3 regions of the Solicola agrisoli genome follow, and region 1 is predicted to be linked to each of the others. Evidence: riboswitches for the same ligand, from Rfam matches in the RefSeq annotation. Region 1 holds a riboswitch; each other region holds the start of a gene.

Region 1 (2,236 bases):
GTCGTCGAGGACCGCCTGCGCCGTGGCGATCCGCTCACCGAGCTCGCGCTCGGCGCCGGCGTAGCGGGCGGTGAAGGCGGTGGGGTCCTGCTCGTAGGCCAGGCGGCGGCGGACGACCTCGACGCGGACCGACGGGTCGCGCGGCGCGGCCACCTCGACGGTGAGGCCGAAGCGGTCGAGCAGCTGCGGGCGCAGCTCGCCCTCCTCGGGGTTCATCGTCCCGACGAGCACGAACTGGGCGGCGTGGCTCACCGAGACGCCGTCGCGCTCGACCGTCGAGCGGCCCATCGCGGCGGCGTCGAGCAGGAGGTCGACGAGGTGGTCGTGCAGCAGGTTGACCTCGTCGACGTAGAGGATCCCGCGGTGCGCGGCGGCGAGCAGGCCGGGCTCGTACTCGCTGACGCCGCTCGTCAGGGCCTTCTCCAGGTGGATCGAGCCGAGCACGCGGTCCTCGGTGGCGCCGACGGGCAGCTCGACGAGGCGCACGGCGCGCGTCGACGTCGGGGCGTCGGCGGCGAACGGGCCGTCGGGGCTGAGGGGCGACGGGTCGGCCGGGTCGCTGGAGAACCGGTCGGCGGTGATCACGTCGATGGGCGGCAGCAGGTCGGGCAGCGCGCGGACCATCGTCGACTTGGCGGTGCCCTTCTCGCCGCGCACGAGCACGCCGCCGATGGCCGGAGAGACGGCCGACAGCGTCAGGGCGAGGGCCATGTCGTCGGCGCCGACGACGGCGGTGAACGGGAAGCGGTTCATCGGGTCGCCTCCGGGCGTCGGGTCCAGCGCTCGGCGTGGACGGCGTGACCCAGCGGACGGCGCTCGCGCCAGCCGTGCCGGAGCAGGTCGGGGGTCTCCTGCAGCTGCTCGACCGGGCCGATGCACAGCCACGCGACGGGGCGGACGTGCGTGGGCAGCCCGACGAGGGAGGACAGGAACGGCTCGCGGTAGAACGACACCCACCCGACGCCGAGGCCCTCGGCGGTGGCGGCGAGCCAGAGGTTCTGGATGGCCAGGCACGTCGAGTACAGGCCGGTGTCGGCGATGGTGTGGCGCCCGAGCGGCGACGGACCGCCGCGCGTGGGGTCGTACGTCACGACGACGCCGGCGCTCGACTCGCGGACGCCCTCGACCTTGATCGGCGCGAACGTGGTGGCGCGGTCGTCGTCGAGCGAGTCGGCGTACGCGGTGCGCTGCTGGACGACGTGGTCGGCGAACGTCCCGCGGGTGGCGGGGTCGCGGACGACGACGAAGTCCCACGGCTGGGTGAGCCCGACGCTCGGCGCCTGGTGGGCAGCGCCGAGGACGCGCATCAGCACGTCGTCGTCGAGCGGCTCGCCGGAGAACTCCGCGCGGACGTCGCGGCGCCTGCCGATGACGTCGTAGAGGTCCGTGGAGAGGTGGGTGGTGCCGATCACTGAACAGGCTCCCGCTGTCGTGGACGGTTCGGTGGCAGCGTCCCGGGGCCGGTCTTCGGACTTCCTGATCGTCACCCACCGACCGCCTTCCCGGGGCTCTCGTCCCAGTGGCTGCGCTCTCGCGCCGGTCGGCGGCTCCCAGGTCACCGCAGCGGGCCTGTGCCGGACTCCCACCGGCTTCCCGATTATCCCCTGACGGGGCACCTCGGTCGTGCTGCCGCCCTCATCGTAGACCCGGGACCGGGGCTGCTCGCGAGCCCGTCCACGGCCTAGGGTTGCGGGCCATGGCCCCGCTCGTGCACGTCGTCGGGATCGGTGCGGACGGCTGGGAGGGCCTGGCGCCGGGTCCGCAGGCACTCGTCCTCCACGCCGACGTGCTGCTCGGCGGCGCCCGGCACCTGGCGCTCGTCCCCGACGTCGCCGGTCAGCGGCGCGAGGCGTGGCCGTCGCCGCTGCGCGAGGGACTCCCCGCGCTGCTCGCCTCGACCGAGGGCAGGGCCGTCGTCGCGCTCGCGTCCGGCGACCCGTTCGTCTCGGGCATCGGCGCGACGCTCGTCGACCTGCTGGGCACCGCCGGCGTCGTCGTGCACCCGCACGTGTCGTCCGCCGCCCTCGCCGGCGCGCGGATGGGCTGGCCGTCAGAGACGTACGACGTGGTGACGCTCGTGGGCCGCGACCCGTCCGTGCTGTCCCGCTGGGTGGCGCCCGGACGCCGGTTGCTGCTGCTGTCGTCCGACGGGTCGACGCCCGCCGTCGTCGCCGACCTGCTGACACGCCTCGGGTACGGCGCCAGCGCGATGACGGTGCTGGGCGACCTCGCCGGG
Region 2 (2,236 bases), on a different contig from region 1:
TCGCTGCACAGCATCTGCAGGACGTTGAGTTGCGTCGGAGTCAGGGGCTTTGTCAGAGTGCTGGACGCGACTCGCACACTCAAGGCCCAAGCGTCTGGGGGCCCAGACACTGAGTCAGCCACCGTGCGTGGCCCAACCTCGGAGCGATGGGGGACTTTGCGGGTTGCGGCTTCGACAGCCATCTCGCTGACCCCGAGTGCACGTGCCCACTTATCGGTTTGCTTCAGTGGCGCCCGTCCGCCGAGGATGGCGCTTGCTTGACCTCGGGTGACTTCGACCTTCGCGGCGATCGAGGCAACGGTGTGGCCAGCAAGCCAGCGCAACTCATGCAGCGACGGGTGCGGGCTTGCTGGGGCGAGGTCGGCGATCGGCAGCTCAAGTGCTGCTGCAATCCGCACCAGGACCGGAGGGCTGGGAGCGGTCGCGCCGCGCCGATACGAGCGGATCGTTGATGAGTTAACCCCTACCATCGTGGCCAATTCATTGGCCGACAGCCCGCGCGCGTCTAGGGCGTCGTGAAACCGCGTCGGGCTCCATGACACGACCGACACCAACGGCACGCGCATCTCCAATCTGTGTCCGCAGCACGCGATTGGCGCAGGACTCGCCACACGTCGTTCTTGAACCGTCGCAGAGATAGACCGAGCCAATCGTTTGAACCTTACTGGGTCAAACGATCGGGGCCTCGCGCCGTGTACCGCGTTCGGAACGCCCAAGCCAACTCGTCAATAGGACCTCAGAGCCCAACCCTGACCGGTGCCACTTCCCTTCTGGTCGTGGACGGCGGCCAGCGTCCCGAAGGGGATCGATTCTGAAACGCCGGCGGCCGTGGGAGGTTAGGGCAAGCGGCACCGGTGACGATCGCGGGTAGGGCTGATCCGCGTCGAACTAGTGTGACCGGGCGTCAGTTCGAGACCGTCCGGTTGCGGGAGTCATGCCGGTGGGCATTGTGCGTTTGCTAGGTTCGGCGTGCCAGTCAACCCATTGAGATGGGCAGGGAACCCGGTGAGAGTCCGGGACTGACGCGCAGCGGTGTGGGCGACGGGCGAGGCACGCGGACACGTCCGCAGCCACTGGGCCACCGGCCCGGGAAGGCGTCTCGACCCGGACGACCCCGAGTCCGAAGACCTGCTGGCCCTTGCGGCACACCGTCGCGAGGTCACCGCAGGACCACGCGACCGGGTCCTCGACCTCGAAGGACCCTCCGTGCGCCTCCCCACCCCCGCCCTGCTGTCCCTCGCTCTCGCCGGCGTCCTCGTGACGGGCTGCGGCTCGTCCTCGGACGACGCCGGGCAGCCCGCCGCGTCGGGCGGTGCCGCCGGCTTCCCGGTCACCGTGGACGACTGCGGCCGCGACGTCGTCGTCGAGGCCCCTCCGCAGCGGGCCGTCTCGCTGAACCAGGGCTCGACCGAGATCCTGCTGTCGCTCGGTCTGGGCGACCGGATGGTCGGTACCGCCACCTGGACCGACCCCGTCCTGCCCGACCTCGCCGCGGCCAACGATGGCATCCCCCGCCTGGCCGACAACGCGCCGTCGTACGAGCGGGTGCTCGAGACCGAGCCCGACCTCGTCACCGCCTCCTTCGCGGGGACGCTCGGCGAGGGCGGCGTCACGACGCCCGCCGACCTGGAGAAGCTGGGCGTCCCGTCGTACCTGTCGCCCGCCGAGTGCGGCAAGACCGACGACGGCGAGGACGACGGCGCACGCTCGTCCCGGCTCGAGATGGACGTCGTCTACGAGGAGATCACCGAGCTGGCGACGATCTTCGGCGTCCCCGAGCGCGGCGAGGAGCTCGTCGCGTCCCTCGAGGCCCGGATGACCGCCGCCAGCGAGTCCATCGACGCGAGCGGAGTCGACGTCGCCTACTGGTTCGCCAACGCCGAGTCGCCGTACCTGGCCGGGTGCTGCGGTGCGCCCGGTGTCATGACCCGTGCGCTCGGTGCCACGAACGTCTTCGACGAGACCACCTCGGAGTGGCCGCAGGTGAACTGGGAGACCGTCGCCGACCGCGACCCCGACGTCCTGGTGCTCGGCGACCTCACCCGCAAGAGCCGACCGCGGAGTCCGCGGCCGCCAAGATCAAGTTCCTGGAGACCAACCCCGTCACGCGCGAGATGACCGCGGTGAAGGAGAAGCGCTACGTCCAGGTGGCCGGCGGCGACCTCAACCCCTCGATCCGCACCGTCGACGGCACCGAGAAGCTCGCCGCAGGCATCCGCGAGCTCGGTCTCGGCAG
Region 3 (2,236 bases), on a different contig from region 1:
GGCGGCCGTGAGGGCGTGCGGGCACCACGCGACGCGCGGTGCCGGTCAGGCCGGCGGGCCCCGGACCGGTGCGACGTGCGGCAGGACCTGCGACACCAGGCGACGGTCGCGCGTGGTGGCCGCGGCGGTGCGCGGGCCGACGACGGGCACGCCGGCCGGCGACGACAGCGCGAGCACCGGCCGCATGGCGAGCACCTCGACGAGCGACCACAGCACCGCCTCGCCGTGACGGACCGCGGCGACCGACAGCGCCGTCGCGCAGGCGTGCGTGGCGAGCATCAGCGGCGCGGACGGCGCGCCGTCCATCGGCATCGGTCCGCCGAGGGTGCACGCGAGGTGCAGCGCCCCCTGGGCGGCGACGAACACCGCGACCAGCTCGCGGGTGCTCCACCGGTGCGCACTCAGCCGGTGCGCGAGCACGGCCGCACCGACGACCACGCCGGCGAGCACCCACGTCGGGGCCGCCATGCCGCCCGCGAGGTGGTGCGCGAGCACCGCGACGACCACCGTCGCCGCGGCCACGAACGACGCGCGCGCCCAGCGCAGGGCGCCGGACGTCGGGTTCGCAGGCGTGGGCACGACGACAGGGTAGGCCCTGCGACGGTGTGCTAGCGTCCGGGCCGAGCCAGAACACGCCTGTGGGTGTGCGGGAATCCGGTGGGAATCCGGAGCTGACGCGCAGCGGTGAGGGTGACTGGCGGGACGACGTGCCACTGGGCGACAAGCCCGGGAAGGTGTCCCGCCGGGTCGATCCCGAGTCCGAAGACCGGCTGGCTCGACGTGACCGTCGGGCCCCGCGAACCGGGCCCCAGATCCGATTCGAGACCCCGTCATGGCCACTGTGGCCCCGTTCCGCCCACCGACCGCCGCGCGGCGCGCCGGCGTCGTGCTGCTGTACGCCGCGATGGTGGCGCTGACGGCGTTCTCCGCGGTGGTCTCGCTCGGGCTCGGCTCGGAGCCGCTGCGCCCGTCCGGGGTGGTCGACGTCCTGCAGTCGCGGCTGCTCCAGGGCCGGCCGGGCGACGACCCCGTGTACGACGCCATCGTGTGGGAGCTGCGCGCGCCGCGGGTGCTGATGTCGATGGTGGTGGGGGCGGGCCTGGCGATCGCCGGAGCGACGATGCAGACGCTGGTGCGCAACCCCCTGGCCGACCCGTACCTCCTCGGGGTCTCGGCCGGCGCGGGCGTCGGCGCCACCCTCGTGATCGCGCTCGGCGTGCTCGGCGGCCTCGGCGTCTGGGCGCTGTCGGTGGGTGCGCTGCTCGGCGCGCTGGCCGCGTCCGTCCTGGTGTTCGGCATCTCGATCGCGCAGGGCGGGCTGACGCCGCTGCGGCTCGTGCTGACCGGCGTGGTCATGTCGTCGGCGTTCTCGTCGGTCTCGAGCTTCCTGGTGTTCCTCAGCGACGAGCCGCGGGCCACCCAGTCGGTGCTGTTCTGGCTGCTCGGCTCACTGGCCGGGTCGACCTGGGCGCAGCTGGTGCCGCCCGTCGTCGCGGTGCTCGTCGCGACCGTCGTGGTGCTGGGGCTGCACGGCTGGCTGGACGCGCTCGCGACCGGCGACGACACCGCGAGCGCCGTGGGGGTCCCCGTGCGTGCGCTGCGGGTGACGTTGTTCGTGCTCAGCGCGGTGCTGGTCGGGGTGCTCGTCGCGGTCTCGGGCGGCATCGGGTTCGTGGGTCTGGTGGTGCCGCACCTGGCGCGCCTGGTCGTCGGCACCGGTCACCGTGCGGTGCTGCCGCTCGCCGCCCTCGCCGGCGCGCTGTTCCTGCTGTGGGTGGACGTCGTCGCGCGCACCGCCGTCAGCCCGCAGGAGGTGCCGCTGAGCGTCGTCACCGGCATCGTCGGCGCGCCGATCTTCCTGGTGCTCCTGGGCCGTCGTCAGTACCGGTTCGGCGGCGAGTCGTGAGCGCCCACGCCGTCGCGATGCGGGCACGGTCCCTCGCCTGCGCGGTGGGTGGACGCACCGTGCTGCACGACGTCGACCTCGACGTCGGCACCGGGCAGATGGTCGCGGTCGTGGGCGTCAACGGGTCGGGCAAGTCGACGCTGCTGCGCACGCTCTCGGGCCTGCTCGCCCCGGTGTCCGGCAGGGCCGAGATCGACGGACGCGACGTCCATGGCATGTCGGCGCGGGAGCGCGCCCGCGAGATCGCCTACGTCGCCCAGGAGGAGCAGCCGCCGGCCGACATGCGCGTGGGCGAGCTCGTCGCTCTGGGACGGCTGCCCTACCGGCCGC

What was found. Region 1 has a riboswitch for cobalamin ahead of bluB (5,6-dimethylbenzimidazole synthase). Riboswitches for the same ligand answer to the same signal wherever they lie in the genome.
Region 2: it holds a riboswitch for cobalamin, as region 1 does, so the genes downstream of both, ACI6PP_RS22745 (ABC transporter substrate-binding protein) here and bluB (5,6-dimethylbenzimidazole synthase) in region 1, are expected to answer to the same signal.
Region 3: it holds a riboswitch for cobalamin, as region 1 does, so the genes downstream of both, ACI6PP_RS00670 (FecCD family ABC transporter permease) here and bluB (5,6-dimethylbenzimidazole synthase) in region 1, are expected to answer to the same signal.

Annotation. Positions count from the first base shown of each region.
Region 1 is NZ_JBMGQR010000017.1:38,995-41,230, forward strand. It holds gene ACI6PP_RS08690 (VWA domain-containing protein) at 1-753, opposite strand, end outside; gene bluB (5,6-dimethylbenzimidazole synthase) at 750-1,412, opposite strand; cobalamin riboswitch at 1,459-1,617, opposite strand; gene cbiE (precorrin-6y C5,15-methyltransferase (decarboxylating) subunit CbiE) at 1,697-2,236, shown strand, end outside.
Region 2 is NZ_JBMGQR010000128.1:1,956-4,191, reverse strand. It holds gene ACI6PP_RS22750 (helix-turn-helix domain-containing protein) at 1-566, opposite strand, end outside; cobalamin riboswitch at 957-1,150, shown strand; gene ACI6PP_RS22745 (ABC transporter substrate-binding protein) at 1,207-2,118, shown strand; gene ACI6PP_RS22740 (hypothetical protein) at 2,115-2,236, shown strand, end outside.
Region 3 is NZ_JBMGQR010000001.1:130,582-132,817, reverse strand. It holds gene ACI6PP_RS00675 (hypothetical protein) at 46-579, opposite strand; cobalamin riboswitch at 610-789, shown strand; gene ACI6PP_RS00670 (FecCD family ABC transporter permease) at 833-1,906, shown strand; gene ACI6PP_RS00665 (ABC transporter ATP-binding protein) at 1,903-2,236, shown strand, end outside.